3 regions of the Salipiger sp. D13 genome follow, and region 2 is predicted to be linked to each of the others. Evidence: riboswitches for the same ligand, from Rfam matches in the RefSeq annotation. Region 2 holds a riboswitch; each other region holds the start of a gene.
What was found. Region 2 has a riboswitch for cobalamin ahead of D6860_RS11310 (energy-coupling factor ABC transporter permease). Riboswitches for the same ligand answer to the same signal wherever they lie in the genome.
Positions count from the first base shown of each region.

Region 1 (5,005 bases), on a different contig from region 2:
CCGAGCCCATCATCCAGAAGACGATCTCGAAGGTGGCGTAGGGGTTCGAGGACAGGTTGAGCGCCAGCGAGGTCAGCGCGCCGGCCAGCGCCGAGACCGCGATGCCTGCGAGGATCAGCGTCAGCGAGCCGCCGCGTGGCCCGGCGAGCAGCAGGATCAGCGCCACCGCGCCAAGCGCGAAGAGCAGCGCCATCAGCGGCAGCGCCAGCGCAAAGGCGGCCGAGAGGCCGGTCTGCAGCGCGGCAACGGCCCCGAGCGCCGCCGATCCCGACACGCCGATCAGCCCTGGCTCGGCCAGCGGGTTGCGCAGGTAGCCCTGCATCGCCGCGCCGGAAAGCCCCAGCGCCGCGCCGACCAGCGCCGCGAGCGCGGTGCGCGGCAGGCGGATCTCCTGCATGACCATGACGTTCAGCGGGTCGCCGGTGCCCAGCAGCCCGCCCAGCACGGCCGGCAGGGGCAGCGGCGCGTAGCCGAGCGAGAGCGAGGCCAGCAGCAGCGCGCAGACCAGCGTCGAGAGGGAGAGCGCCAGCCTCATCGCGCGGCCTGCCAATCGCGGCGCATCGCGCGCATCGCGGCCACGGCATCAAGCGCGGCGGGGGCGCCGCAGATCCAGTTCGGGCTGTCGACGACCTGCCGCAGCGCGCCGGTCGCCTGCAGGGCCGGGTGGCGCAGAAGCTCGGTGGCCTGAGCCGGGCTGTCGTAGGGCTTGCTCACGAGGATCAGGTCCGGATCGGCGAGCACCAGCGCCTCGAGCGGCAGCCGGGCGCCGTAGGGCATGCCCTGCGCCTCGGCGAGGGTGGTCATGCCGGCGGCCTCCAGGATGTCTCCGGTCAGGCTCTCGCTGCCCGCGGTCTCGTTGAACGGCATGTAATAGGCCACGACGGGGCGCTCCTTCGGGTCGTCGCGCAGGTCCGACAGGCGGGCGTCGAAGGCCGCCAGCACCTCGGCGGCGCGGTTCTCGCGGCCCAGCAGCCGGCCCATGCGGCGGATGTTGTCGCGCGCATCCTCGAGCGAGCGGGCGGGCTCGAACCGTTCGACGCGGTAGCCCAGCGTCTCGAGCATGTCGGTGGCGGCGCGGGCGGTGTAGCTGCCGGCGAGCACGAGGTCGGGCTCGAGCAGCACGATCTGTTCGGCGGCGGCTTTGTTGACGGGCACCGCGCGCGCCGCCTCGGCCATCGCCGAGCTGCGCGGATCGCGGGCCAGCGGCGACACCGAGACAAGCTGCCCCGGCGCGCCGAGCAGCAGCGCCAGCTGGTCGGTGCAGACGTTGAGCGAGACGACCCGCTCCGGTGCCGCACCGGCAAGCGCCGCCGCCCCCGCGAAGAGCAGGGCGGCGGCAGCGGATATGAGCCTAGAAGCTTGCACGGACCCCGAAATACCATGCCCGGTCGGATTGTCCGTAGCCGGGAACGGTCTGGTATTCCTCGTCGAACAGGTTCTCGACCCGCAGGTAGGCCTGCGTGCTGTCGGTGACGTCGTAGGTGACGGTGCTGTTGACCAACCCGTAGTCGTCGAGGCCCGAACGGTCGGCCTCGTAGCGGCCGGTGACCGAGAGCCGCGCCCGGTCGGTGAGATCGGCGTGCAGCCCCAGCGCGAGGCTGTGCTCGGGCACCGAGGACTGCCAGCCGGAACTGTCGAGCGAGGCCGTCGACCAGCTGTCGGTCCAGGTGTAGCTGCCGTCGAGCGTCAGCCCCGGGCGCAGCTCGGTGCCGCCCGAAAGCTCGACCCCTTGCCGCGTGCTGGTGCCGTCGCGCTGGACGTAGGCATAGGACGTGTAGGAGTAGTCGATGATGTCCTCGGCCTCGATCACGAAGGCGGTGGCGCTCAGCCAGGCGGCGTCGCCCCAGCTTTTCTCGATGCCGATGTCGAAGCTTTTCGAGGTCTCGGGATCAAGCCCGCTGTTGCCGGAATAGACGTCGTAGAGCTCGTAGTTCGACGGCGCGCGGTAGCCGTTGGCGAGGTTGGCGCGCAGGCTCAGGTCGGGCCGGATCCGCCAGACGCCCGACAGCCGCCCTGTGGTGAAGCCGCCATACTCGGAGTGGTCGTCGTGGCGCACCGTCAGGCTCAGGTCGATGTCCGACGTGGGCTTCATGGTAAGCTCGGCGAAGAGCGAGTCGACCGTGCTGTCCTGTTCCTGCGACGACGCCGGGAAGGTGCCGAAGCGGGTGTTGTCGGCGTAATCCTCGATGGTGCGCTCGATGCCCGCGACCGCGCGGGTGGTGGGCGACAGGTCGAAGCCCGCCTGGTAGCGGTACTCGTGCCGGGTGCCCTCGTAGCGGTAGCGGAAATCGCTGCCCGAAGAGGTGCCTGTCAGCGTGCGGGTGATGTCGTACCAGCTGGCCGAGACCTCGTGGTCGAAGAGCCCGGTCGAAAACGACAGCGCGGCACGCAGGCCGTGGTCCTCGACGTCGGTCACGTCGTCGGGCGAGCCGTCGTAGACCATGCCGCTCATGGCTTCGTCGTAGTCGTATTGCGCTTCCTGCGTGAAGCCCGAAAGCTCGAGCTGTGCCGCGCCGTCGCCAAGATCGTAGGTGCCCGAGAAGCTCAGGCGGCGGGCCTCAAAGCCGTCTTCCTCGTCGTTGCCGTCGTTCTCATCGGCCGCCGAGAAGCCGTCGGAGCGGACGTAGGAGAGCGTGACCGCGGTCTCGTGACCTTCGCCACGGTTGAACAGCGTCACCGCGCTGCGAAGCGTCTCGTAGCTGCCGTATTCGGCGAAGGCCTCGGCGCTCAGCCCGTCGCGGCTGGCGCGCTTGGTGGTGATGTTTATGGCGCCGCCGATCGCCTCGGAGCCGTAGCGGGCCGACTGCGAGCCGCGCACGATCTCGATCTGGCTGATGTCGCCGGCGGTGAGCCCGCCGAAGTCGAAGGCGACCTGCGTGCCCGAAGGGTCCGACACGTCGATGCCATCCACCCGCACCGCGATGTTCTGCTGCGACACGCCCCGGATCGACACGCCGGCGTTGGTGCCCAGCGGCCCGTTCGAGCGGATCGACACGCCCGGCTGCCGCGCGAGGATGTCGAGCACGCGGGTGTCGCCGTCTTCCTCGAGCTCTTCCTCGGTGATGACCTCGACCGCAACGCCGGTCTGCAGCGGTGTCGTGGCCTCGTAGCCCACGTCGAGCAGAAGGGTGGGAAGTTCGTAGACATCTTCCTGTGCGAAGAGGGGAGCGGTGGTCAGCGCGAGCGCCGAGACCGAGGCGAGGGCATGTCTCATGCCTGTCTTCCTTTCCTGACCGATCCCCGCAAGCGGCAGGGCGGTGGTGAGATTTGTTCACGGAAAGGGCCTGTGGTCCCGCCGCGAACGATGCGAACGTCACCACGAACGGACAGACCGTTCCCCGTGGCGCGCCCCGCGCGAGGGGAGGGTGATCATCCTGGCAGGTCTCCTGACTTGCGGGTCGTTGCGTCGCTCGGGCCTTCCCGGGCTTTCACCCAGTGGCATGTTGCCGATGACGCTCGCCGCTCACAGTTGCGGGGGCAGTCGCGGGTTTGCACCGCGTTCCCTATTCTCCGGGGATGCCGGAACCAGAATGTCGCCGGGATACTGAAGCGGCGCCCGCCGCGCAAGAGACGTCTTGGGTGCCGGGGCGACCCGGTCCGGCGCATGTGTTCCGGCTGCACGGACCGGGCGCCCCGTTGCAGCGTCGCAGCGCTGCGTCGGGCCAGCTGTCGACGGCGCGTGAGTGATTCCCGCATAACGGGTATTTCCAACAAAAATTGAAATTTGATCAAATCTGAGAAAAGATTCTTTTTCTTGATCTGCAATAGGTTGTGTTGTGTCGCGAGGGTTACAGTTGAAAAACCTATATTTTCGGCGAAGCTTTTTCATATGCGGTGTTGCCGCAGACTGTGGAGGAGAAATTCGATATGCCAACTCAAGACATTACAGTGCGTGAGTATGTTGGTTCGCTGGCCAATGCGAACCTGCTGACCGACGATCCGACCTTGCTACTGACCGCCTTCTCCGGGGAGATGGAAGGCACATTGGCCGACAACGATGGCACGCTCGGAAGCGACGATACGCAAAGCACGTTCGAGGGCGACGACATCACCTATGTCGGCTCCGGCACGGCGCAGCCCGGGGTGGAGGCGCTCGGGGTGATCGTGCCACTCGGAACTCCTGTGCCGGTGATCGTTTTCGAGGCCAATGGCGCCACCTATTTCCACTACCCCGAGGGCGAGCCCTTCGTGACCGGGATCGTCGCCCTGATCCTCGATATCGAAGACACGCCGGGAGAGGTCTTCCCGAACCCCTACGAGGGGACCACGGCCGATGACATCTACGTCGGTGACTTCTTTGACAACACGATGACCGGCCGGCAGGGCGATGACCGCCTCGAAGGCGGCGGAGGCGATGACCGGATGTTCGGCGGTTCCGACGCCGATACGCTCTACGGCGACGAGGGCGACGACGTCATGACGGGCAACACCGGCGATGACGATCTCTACGGCGGCGATGGCGCCGATTTTGCCAGCGGCGGCAGCGGAAACGACTTCCTGGCAGGGCAGCTTGGCGATGACACGCTGTCCGGTGAAGACGGAGCCGACCGCATCTACGGCGGACGCGGGCAGGATTCCATCACCGGGGGCGAGGGATCGGACACGATCGCCGGCGGATACGAGGATGACACGATCTACGGTGAGGCCGGCGACGATTACCTGCTTGGCGACGAGGGCCGCGATACCCTGTTCGGGGGCTCCGGCAACGATACCGTCGAAGGTGGCGCCGAGGCCGACGAACTCTACGGCGGCGATGACGACGACCTGCTGCTCGGACGTGACGGCTCGGACCTGCTGCGGGGCGAGGACGGCAACGACCGGCTCTACGGCGGGCGTGGCTTCGACACGATCCAGGGCGGCACGGGGTCCGACACGATTGCGGGCGGCGGCGGCAACGACGCGATGTTCGGCGAGGCAGGCAACGACTACCTTCTCGGCAACGCTGGCGCCGACATGCTGTCGGGCGGTGGTGGCGACGACACGATGGTCGGTGGCGCGGGGGCGG
Region 1 is NZ_ML112611.1:11,103-16,107, forward strand. Features, by position in the region: gene D6860_RS17460 (FecCD family ABC transporter permease) at 1-535, opposite strand, end outside; gene D6860_RS17465 (ABC transporter substrate-binding protein) at 532-1,365, opposite strand; gene D6860_RS17470 (TonB-dependent receptor plug domain-containing protein) at 1,352-3,214, opposite strand; cobalamin riboswitch at 3,359-3,545, opposite strand; gene D6860_RS17475 (calcium-binding protein) at 3,889-5,005, shown strand, end outside.
Region 1: another riboswitch for cobalamin. It lies ahead of D6860_RS17470 (TonB-dependent receptor plug domain-containing protein); the one in region 2 lies ahead of D6860_RS11310 (energy-coupling factor ABC transporter permease).

Region 2 (5,005 bases):
GGCTGCGCGTGGTGCCCGGCTCGGCGCCCGAGGCGCTAAAGGGGCTGGAGACGCCGCAGGCGGTCTTCGTCGGCGGCGGGCTGGATGCGGCCCTGCTCGGCTGGCTGACCACCCACCTCCCACGCGGCACGCGGATCGTTGCCAACGCGGTGACGCTGGAAACCGAAGCGCTGCTGATCGCGGCCCAGGCGGCGCATGGCGGTGATCTGCTGCGGGTGCAGCTGTCGGAAACGCGCGCGCTCGGCTCGAAACGTGGTTGGCAGACCGCCTTCCCGATCCTGCAATGGAGCGCCGTGCCATGATCGTCGCGGGGTTCGGATTTCGCACCAGCGCGGGACCGGAGAGCCTGCGCGACGCCCTCGCCCGCGCGGGCCAGCGTCCGCAGCGGATCGCCACCGCCGAGGACAAGGCCACATCCCGCGCCTTCATCGACTTTGCCCAAGCCGAGGCGCTGCCCGCCCAGGCGATCCCCCCCGACGCGTTGACGGCCCAGGTCACGCTGACCGCCTCGTCCCGCGTGCTGGCAGAACGCGGCACCGGCTCGGTGGCCGAGGCCGCCGCCCTGGCTGCCGCAGGCCCCGGTGCGCGGCTCCTGGGGCCGCGGGTCTTTTCATCCGACCGCATGGCGAGCTGCGCGCTCGCCCTGCAAGATCTCGAAGGACAGGACACATGACCGTTCACTTCATCGGCGCCGGTCCCGGCGCGCCCGACCTGCTGACCCTGCGCGGCCGCGACATCATCGCCTCGTGTCCGGTCTGCCTCTACGCCGGGTCGCTGGTGCCCGAGGCGATCCTTGCCCATTGCCCGCCCGGTGCGCGCATCGTCAACACCGCGCCGCTGAGCCTCGACGAGATCATCGACGAGATCCGCGCGGCCCATGACGGGGGTCAGGACGTGGCCCGGCTGCATTCAGGCGATCTTTCGGTCTGGTCCGCCATGGGCGAGCAGATGCGTCGCCTGAAGGCCGAAGGAATCCCTGTGTCGGTGACGCCGGGCGTTCCGTCCTTTGCCGCCGCCGCCGCCGCTCTGGGGGCCGAGCTTACGCTGCCTGGCCTCGCCCAATCGCTGGTGCTGACCCGCACGCCGGGGCGGGCCTCTTCGATGCCCGAGGGCGAGACGCTGACCAATTTCGCCGCCACCGGTGCGACGCTGGCGATTCACCTGTCGATCCAGAACATCGCCGCAGTGGTGCGTGACCTCGCACCCGCTTATGGCGCGGACTGCCCTGTTGCCGTGGTCTTTCGCGCCAGCTGGCCGGACGAGCGTATCATTCGCGGCAAGCTCGCGGACATCGAAACCCGTCTCGACGCCGGCATCACCCGCACCGCGCTGATCCTCGTCGGCCCGGCGCTCGGCGGCGAGGGGTTTGCCGAGAGCTGCCTCTATGCCGCCGACTACGACCGGCGCTACAGGCCGCAAACTGCAGACAGCCCGTGGCAGGACTGGACCCCGGAGCCGCAGGATGGCTGACGGGCTGATGATCTCGGCCCCCGCCTCGGGGACCGGCAAGACCACGGTGATGCTGGGCCTGCTCCGGGCGCTGACCGAGGACGGCGTCAAGGTGCAGCCCTTCAAGTCCGGGCCCGACTACATCGACCCGGCCTTCCACCTTGCGGCGGCGGGGCGGCACAGCTTCAACCTCGACGGCTGGGCGATGGGCGACCGGCTCTGGCACGCCATCGCGGCGCAGGCGGCGGGGGCAGATATCTGCGTCGCGGAAGGGTCGATGGGGCTCTATGACGGGGTCGCCACCAAGGGCCTGCGCGGCTTCGGCAGCAGCGCCGAGACGGCGGTTTCGATGGGCTGGCCGGTGGTGCTGGTGATCGACGTCAGCGGACAGGCGCAGAGCGCCGCCGCCACCGCGCTGGGATTCCGGCAATACATGCCCGAGCTGCCCTTTGCGGGCGTGATCCTCAACCGCTGCGCCTCGCCCCGGCACGAGCGGCTGGCCCGGGCCGGGATGGACCGCGCCGGGCTGCCGGTGTTGGGCGTGCTGCCCCGGCGCGGCGATCTGGCGCTGCCCGAGCGGCATCTGGGGCTGATCCAGGCGGTCGAGCATCCCGACCTCGACAAGGCCATCGCAGGCTATGCCGCCTTTCTGCGCGAACACGTGGACATTGGCGCGATCCGGGCGGCGGCGCGCGGCCATGCGCTGCCGGCTCCAGGCGCCCTGCCCCGCCCCCCGGCGCAGCGCATCGCGATTGCCCGCGATGCGGCATTCTCCTTCACCTATCCGCACCTGCTGGAAGGCTGGCACGCGGCGGGCGCCGAGATCCTGCCCTTCTCGCCACTGGCCGACGAGTCCCCTGCCGCCGATGCCGATCTGGTCTGGCTGCCCGGCGGCTACCCCGAGCTGCATGCCGGGCAGCTTTCTGCAGCCGGGAGTTTCCGCGCGGGGCTGCGGGCCTTCGCAGAGACCCGCCCCGTTCATGGCGAGTGCGGCGGCTACATGGCGCTTGGCGCCGGGCTGATCGACAAGGAGGGCACGCGGCACGAGATGGCCGGGCTGCTCGGTCTCGTGACCAGCTACGAAAAGCGAAAGTTCCACCTCGGCTATCGCCGCGCGGTGCTGAGCGCGCCGATGCCCGGAAGCGCCCCCGGCGCGGCGCTGCGCGGGCACGAGTTCCACTACTCGACCATTCTCGAACAGCCCGACGCACCACTGGCAAGCGTCAGCGACGCCGACGGCGCGCCCGTGCCCGAGACGGGTTCGGTGCGCGGCAACGTCACCGGCACCTTCTTTCACCTCATTTCCCGGGAGACCCCGTCATGAGCGGTTTCGTCAGTTTCGTCAGCTCCGGCCCCGGCGATCCCGAGTTGCTGACACTCAAGGCCGTGGACCGCCTGGGCCGCGCCGATGCGGTTCTCTACGACGATCTCTCGGCCGGTCCGATCCTCGAACACGCGCGTGAGGGGGCGGACCTCGTCGGCGTCGGAAAACGTGCCGGGCGGCCCTCGCCCCGGCAGGATCACGTCAGCCGCCTGCTGGTGGAGTATGCCGGGGTCGGTCAGCGCGTGGTGCGGCTGAAATCCGGCGACGGCGGCATCTTCGGCCGGCTCGAGGAAGAGCTGACCGCGCTCAGGGAGGCCGGGATCGACTACGAGATCATCCCCGGTGTGCCCTCGGCCTGTGCGGCGGCGGCAGCGGCGGGCATCCCTCTGACCCGGCGGCTGACCGCGCGGCGGGTGCAATTCGCCACCGGCCACGACCTGACCGGCGCGCTGCCCGAGGATGCCAATATCGCGGCTCTGGCCGACCCGATGGCGACCACGGCGATCTTCATGGGCAAACGCACCTTCCCCGGCCTTGCCGCGCGCCTGATCGCAGAGGGGCTGCCCCCCGAGACGCCCGCGATGCTGGCGGAATCCGTCAGCCGCCCCGACCAGCAGATCTCGCGCCATACCGTCGCGAGCCTGGCCGCGCGGCTTGCGAACGAGCCCGGCGACAAGGCCGGGCTCATCCTGTTCGGACCTTTGGCAGAGGAGTGAAACGACCCGGCCCCGCAAGGGGCCACCGCCGAGAGGGTGCGCCGCCATGCGCGGCCGCAGGGAACCGGGTGAAAGGCCCGGACTGCCCCCGCAACTGTAAGCGAAGAGCGCCGAGGATCATCCCACTGGCAACCCTGCCGGGAAGGGCCGAGGCGCGGTGAGACGCGAGTCAGGAGACCTGCCCTTCGGCACCTCAACCGCCCCGCAAAGGGGCCAGCGCTGCCGGTGGGGCAGCATAACGAGAAAGGACATATCAATGCATATCGAACCCGGCGTCGTCGACGGCGCCAAGATGATGTTCGCGGTTGCCACGGCGGCGGGCGCGGCGGGCCATACCGCAAAGGAGGTCGTCCAGGACGTCAAGGCGGGCGGTGCACTGTCGCTGCTGCCGCGCACTGTTCTCGCGGCCATCGGCACCTTTGTCTTCTTCGAGCTGCTGCCGCATTTCGCGGTGGGCATCTCGGAGGTGCACTTCATCCTCGGCTCGACCCTGTTCCTGTTGCTGGGCACCGCCCCTGCGGCGCTGGGGCTGGCGCTCGGCCTGCTGATCCAGGGGATGTTCTTTGCGCCGACCGACCTGCCGATGTATTTCGTCAACGTCACCACGCTTCTGGTGCCGCTGTTCGCAGCCTCCGCTCTGGCCCGCCGCGTCGTCGCACCGGGCACCGCTTATGTCGATCTGCGCTATGCGGACGTGCTGAAACTCTCGGCGATCTACCAGGGCGGCGTTGTCGCCTGGGTCGCGTTCTGGGCCTTCTACGGCCAGGGCGTTTCGGTTGGCACGCTGGCGTCGGTCGGCACCTTCGGCGCGGCCTACATGATGGTGATCCTGATCGAGCCGCTGGCCGATCTGGCAGCCCTCGCTGCGGCCAAGTCCGCCCGTGACAGCGGTATCGCCCGCCTGTTCACCCCGCGTCTCTACGCGGCCTGAAGCCATTGCCGCCGGAGCCCCCTCAATCGGGGCTCCGGCTTTTGCATGCAGGAATGACACGGATGGACGATCTCTGGCTCATCGGCATCGGCACCGGAAGCCCGGCGCATGTCACGCTCGAAGGACTGCAGGCGCTGCGCGATGCAACGGTGATCCTCGTGCCCCACAAGGGCGAGGGAAAGGACGCGCTTGCCGCGTTGCGATACGGGATCATCGAGGCCTCGGGGGCGCAGGCCGAAGTCCGAAGCTTTGATTACCCGGTGCGCGATCCCGCCCTGCCTTATAATCGACGGGTCATCGAATGGCACGACGAGATTGCCCGGCGCTGGGTCGCCGCGATGCAGAGCGCACCGCCGGGGCCGGTGGCGCTGCTGGTCTGGGGAGATCCCGCGCTCTACGACAGCACGCTACGGATCGCCGAACGGATGGTGCCCCGTCCCCGTCTGAGGGTGGTGCCCGGGATCACCGCGATACAGGCGCTGACGGCGGCCCACGCGATCCCGCTCAACACGGTGAACGGACCGGTCAAGATCACCACCGGACGGCAGCTGCGCGACCATGGCTGGCCGGAAGACGAGGAAACGG
Region 2 is NZ_ML112595.1:111,395-116,399, forward strand. Features, by position in the region: gene cbiE (precorrin-6y C5,15-methyltransferase (decarboxylating) subunit CbiE) at 1-302, shown strand, start outside; gene D6860_RS11290 (cobalamin biosynthesis protein) at 299-673, shown strand; gene cobM (precorrin-4 C(11)-methyltransferase) at 670-1,470, shown strand; gene D6860_RS11300 (cobyrinate a,c-diamide synthase) at 1,463-2,773, shown strand; gene cobA (uroporphyrinogen-III C-methyltransferase) at 2,770-3,489, shown strand; cobalamin riboswitch at 3,522-3,675, shown strand; gene D6860_RS11310 (energy-coupling factor ABC transporter permease) at 3,746-4,420, shown strand; gene cobF (precorrin-6A synthase (deacetylating)) at 4,483-5,005, shown strand, end outside.

Region 3 (5,005 bases), on a different contig from region 2:
TGTCGTGCTCCTCGATGCCGGTCGCGACGGCGAAGACGTTCGGGTCGAAAATGATGTCCTCGGGCGGGAAGCCGACCTTTTCCGTCAGCACCTTGTAGGCGCGGGCGCAGATCTCGGTCTTGCGCTCGAAGGTGTCGGCCTGGCCCTGCTCGTCAAACGCCATGACGACGACGGCGGCGCCGTAGGCGAGGCACAGCGAGGCCTGGTGGATGAAGTTCTCCTCGCCCTCCTTGAGCGAGATGGAGTTTACCACCGGCTTGCCCTGAACGCACTTGAGACCGGCCTCGATCACCTCCCACTTGGAGCTGTCGATCATCACCGGCACACGGGCGATGTCGGGCTCGGCGGCGACGAGGTTCAGGAAATCGATCATGGCCTGCTTCGAGTCGATCAGGCCCTCGTCCATGTTGACGTCGATGATCTGGGCGCCGTTCTCGACCTGGTCGCGGGCCACGTCGAGCGCGGTCGCATAGTCGCGGTTGGTGATCAGCTTGCGGAACTTGGCCGAGCCGGTGACATTCGTCCGCTCGCCCACGTTGACGAAGGGGATGTCGCTGGTCAGCACAAAGGGTTCGAGGCCGGAGAGGCGAAGCAGCGGTTCAGGCATCTGCAAGCTCCTTCAGTTTGCGCGGCGGATGGGCCGCGACGCGCTCTGCGATGGCGCGGATGTGATCGGGAGTCGTGCCGCAGCAGCCGCCGGCCACGTTGATCAGCCCCTCCTTTGCGAACACCTCGACAAGCGCCGCGGTCTGGTCGGGGGTCTCGTCGTAGGCGCCGAAGGCGTTCGGAAGGCCGGCGTTCGGGTAGGCACAGACAAAGGTGTCGGCGACACCCGCGAGTTCCGTCAGGTGGGGGCGCATCGCATCGGCACCGAGGGCGCAGTTGAGGCCCACGGTGAAGGGGCGGGCATGACGCACCGAGTGCCAGAAGGCGGTCGGGGTCTGGCCCGACAGCATGCGCCCGGAGGCGTCGGTGATGGTCCCCGAGATCATGATGGGCAGGCGCCGGCCGACCTTGGCGAAGCTCTCGAACGCGGCGAAGATCGCCGCCTTGGCGTTCAGCGTGTCGAAGATCGTCTCGATCAGGATCAGGTCGGCCCCCCCTTCGATCAGCCCGTCGATCTGCTGGCCGTAGGCGATCCGCAGGTCGTCGAAGGTCACCGCCCGGTAGCCGGGGTCGTTCACGTCGGGGCTGATCGAGGCGGTCCGGTTGGTCGGGCCGACCGCGCCGGCCACGTAGCGGCGCTTGCCGTCGATCGCCTGCGCGCGCTCGGCGGCACGCCGCGCGCCCTGTGCGCCGGCGACGTTGAGGTCATGCACCGCATCCTCGAGCCCGTAGTCCGCCTGCGCGATGGTGGTCGAGGAGAACGTGTTCGTCTCGAGGATGTCCGCCCCGGCAAGGGCGAACTCGAGCTGGATGTCCTCGACCGCCTGCGGCTGGGTCAGCACCAGCAGGTCGTTGTTGCCCTTCTGCGGGTGGTCCGAATGGTGATGGCGACAGCCCGGGCCGTGGATGTGGCCCTTGGCCGTGAAATCCTCTTCGGTCATGTTCAGCGTCTGGATCATCGTGCCCATGGCGCCGTCGAGTATCAGGATGCGCTCACGCGCCGCGGCCTGAAGGGCCTCGTAGCTTTCGGAAATCGGGAGCGAGAAGTTGATCATGTCGAACCTGCCTTTCGGAAGGGCCTACATAACCAACAGGCGACCCAACGATCAAACCCATAATATTCGCCCTTAACATGAGGCGCGCTCATGTTGTCGGTGCCGGCCTCAGAGCAGTTCCCGGCGTGCGCGGGCACCACCCCGGCGACGCGGGCGGGGCAGGGGCACGGCCATGGGGTGCGCCCTGCCGTCCAATGACTGCCGCACGAGCCCGGTGAAGACCGCGACCGCCGGGTCCGTCGTCTCGAACGGCGCGGCCATCGCCAAGGCGCGGTTGGCCTCGTGCGGGTAGTTTGCGTCGGAGCGCAGGAACATCATCCATTGCAGGAAGCCGAGCCTGCCAAGTTCCCGCGCCCGTTCGGGCGTCTCCGCCCGGCTTTGCAGTGTCATGAGTGTTCTTTCGAGAAGCATAGCGCCCTCCGCGCATCGCATGCGGGGACCGGACGTGCGGCATCTGGCGGACGGGTCGTCTCCATCTTTGCCTCCGCGCCCATGGCTCCCCGCCAGGGTCAAGGTGACTGCGGCGCGGAAGCCGCGCCGGAGATGGCAGGTCTCCTGACTTGCGGGTCGTCGCTGTTCCGAACCTTCCCGGACCCTTGGTCCAGTGGTGCGTATCGGAACCGCTCTCCGCCTACAGTTGCGGGGGCAGTCGCGGCATTGGGCAGTCAGCCCGCACCGCGTTCCCTTTTCAGCCACCCGTTTCCGGGCGGCACCATCAGGGCGATATTTTCCATGCCGGGGCGGCGGAGTCCAGTCTCTTGCAGGCGTCGGAAGCTGGCCCTGTCCTTGGAGGCCGGGAGTTATCGCGAGGAAAGATACGTCGATATATTGACAACCCTGCGCCCCGGACCGCAACATGCAGGTGCTTTGGTTCCCGCGAGTCACCTCGCGGGCTAAGAGGGAAGCCGGTGAAGATCCGGCACTGCCCCCGCAACTGTAAGTGGCAAGCCCCGGTCCGATCCACTGGTGTCAGCGCACACCGGGAAGGCGGACGACGGGGCGTTCGAGCCGCAAGTCAGGAGACCTGCCAGGGCATGAACGACGACCGCGGCGGAGGGCCCGGGCGCGTGGTGCGGCCTCACATGCGGGCTGTTCCCGTGTCCCTTCCGCCCGGAGACAAGAGACCGGCAAAGGGACAGAACATGAGCGTCACCGTCTACTCCAAACCCGCCTGCGTGCAGTGCACCGCGACCACCCGTGCGCTCGAGGCGCGCGGCATCGACTTCGACCTGATCGACCTGACCGAGGATGCGCAGGCGATGGAGATGGTCCAGGGACTGGGCTACCGTCAGGCCCCGGTCGTCGTGGCCGGCGAGGCACACTGGGCGGGCTTCCGTCCCGACATGATCAGCCAGCTGGGCTGAGCCGGGACCGCGCGCCGATGCCGGGCCTTGCCTACTTCTCCAGCGGATCGGGCAACACCGCCCGTTTCGTCGCGCGGCTCGACCTGCCCGCGACGCGTCTGCCGCTGCGCAAGGACGCGGCGCCGCCGGTGATGACCGGGCCCTTCGTGCTCGTCTGCCCGACCTACGCCGACGGAGAGGGCCGCGGCGCCGTGGCGAAGCCGGTCATCCGGTTCCTGAACATCGAAGCCAACCGGACCCTGCTGCGCGGCGTGATCGCCGGCGGCAACCGGAACTTCGGCGACACCTTCGCGATGGCCGGCAAGGTCATCGCGGCCAAATGCAACGTGCCCGTGCTCTATCGCTTCGAGCTCGCGGGGACAGACACCGACATCGCCCGCGTTCGCGCCGGGCTTGAAACCTTCTGGGAAAACAGATGCTTGACGCCAGCCTGACGCAGGGTCTCGACTACCACGCGCTGAACGCGATGCTGAACCTCTACGACGAGGACGGCAACATCCAGTTCGAAGCCGACCGGATGGCCGCGCGGCAGTATTTCCTGCAGCACGTGAACCAGAACACCGTGTTCTTCCATTCGCTCGAGGAGAAGCTCGGCTTCCTCGTCGACGAGGGCTACTACGAACCCGAAGTGCTCGACCAGTACCCGCGCGAGTTCCTGCGGCGCATCTGGGATGCCGCCTATGCGCGGAAGTTCCGCTTCCCGACCTTCCTCGGCGCGTTCAAGTACTACACCTCGTACACGCTGAAGACCCGGGACGGGAAACGCTACCTCGAGCGCTACGAGGACCGCGTGGTGATGAACGCGCTGACCCTCGCGCGTGGCGACGAGGCGCTGGCCATGCGGCTGATGGACGAAATCCTGTCGGGGCGGTTCCAGCCTGCGACGCCGACCTTCCTGAACGCCGGCAAGAAGGCCCGGGGGGAGTTCGTGTCGTGCTTCCTGCTGCGGCTGGAAGACAACATGGAAAGCATCGGGCGCGGCATCAACTCGGCGCTGCAGCTCAGCAAGCGCGGCGGTGGCGTGGCGCTCATGCTGACCAACATCCGCGAATACGGCGCCCCGATCAAGGGCATCGAGGACCAGTCGTCGGGCGTGATCCCGGTGATGAAACTGCTCGAGGACAGCTTTTCCTACGCCAACCAGCTGGGCGCGCGGCAGGGCGCGGGCGCGGTCTACCTTCATGCGCACCACCCGGACATCCTGCGCTTCCTCGACACCAAGCGCGAGAACGCGGACGAGAAGATCCGCATCAAGACGCTGTCGCTGGGGGTGGTGATCCCCGATGTGACCTTCGAGCTGGCGAAGAAGAACGAGGACATGTACCTGTTCTCGCCGCATGACGTCGAAAAGGTCTACGGCTGCGCCTTCTCGGAAATCTCGGTGACCGAGAAATACGCCGAGATGGTCGACGATCCCCGCATCCGCAAGAAGAAGATCAACGCCCGCGCGTTCTTCCAGACGCTGGCGGAGATCCAGTTCGAAAGCGGCTACCCCTACATCATGTTCGAGGACACGGTGAACCGGGCGAACCCGATCGCCGGGCGCATCACCATGTCGAACCTCTGCTCCGAGATCCTGCAGGTGAACGCGGCATCGGAGTTCAACGACGACCTGTCCTACGCCCGGATGGGGACGGACATTTCCTGCAACCTCGGCTCGATGAACATTGCCCGCGCGATGGACGGGGGCGACCTGGCCGCGTCCGTGGGGACGGCGGTCCGCGCGCTGAACGCGGTCAGCGAGATGTCGGCCATCGACAGCGTGCCCTCGATCCGCAAGGGCAACGAGGAAAGCCATGCCATCGGGCTTGGCCAGATGAACCTGCACGGGTTCCTCGCGCGGGAACGCATCCACTACGGCAGCCCCGAGGGGATCGCCTTCACCTCGGCCTATTTCGCCGCCGTGCTGTTCCACGCGCTGACGGCCTCCTGCGCCCTGGCGCGGGAGAAGGGAAGGTGTTTCAGGGGGTTCTCGGACTC
Region 3 is NZ_ML112593.1:186,422-191,426, reverse strand. Features, by position in the region: gene metH (methionine synthase) at 1-607, opposite strand, end outside; gene D6860_RS09395 (homocysteine S-methyltransferase family protein) at 600-1,661, opposite strand; gene D6860_RS09390 (hypothetical protein) at 1,770-2,051, opposite strand; cobalamin riboswitch at 2,189-2,393, opposite strand; cobalamin riboswitch at 2,513-2,708, shown strand; gene nrdH (glutaredoxin-like protein NrdH) at 2,804-3,025, shown strand; gene nrdI (class Ib ribonucleoside-diphosphate reductase assembly flavoprotein NrdI) at 3,043-3,459, shown strand; gene nrdE (class 1b ribonucleoside-diphosphate reductase subunit alpha) at 3,441-5,005, shown strand, end outside.
Region 3: another riboswitch for cobalamin. It lies ahead of nrdH (glutaredoxin-like protein NrdH); the one in region 2 lies ahead of D6860_RS11310 (energy-coupling factor ABC transporter permease).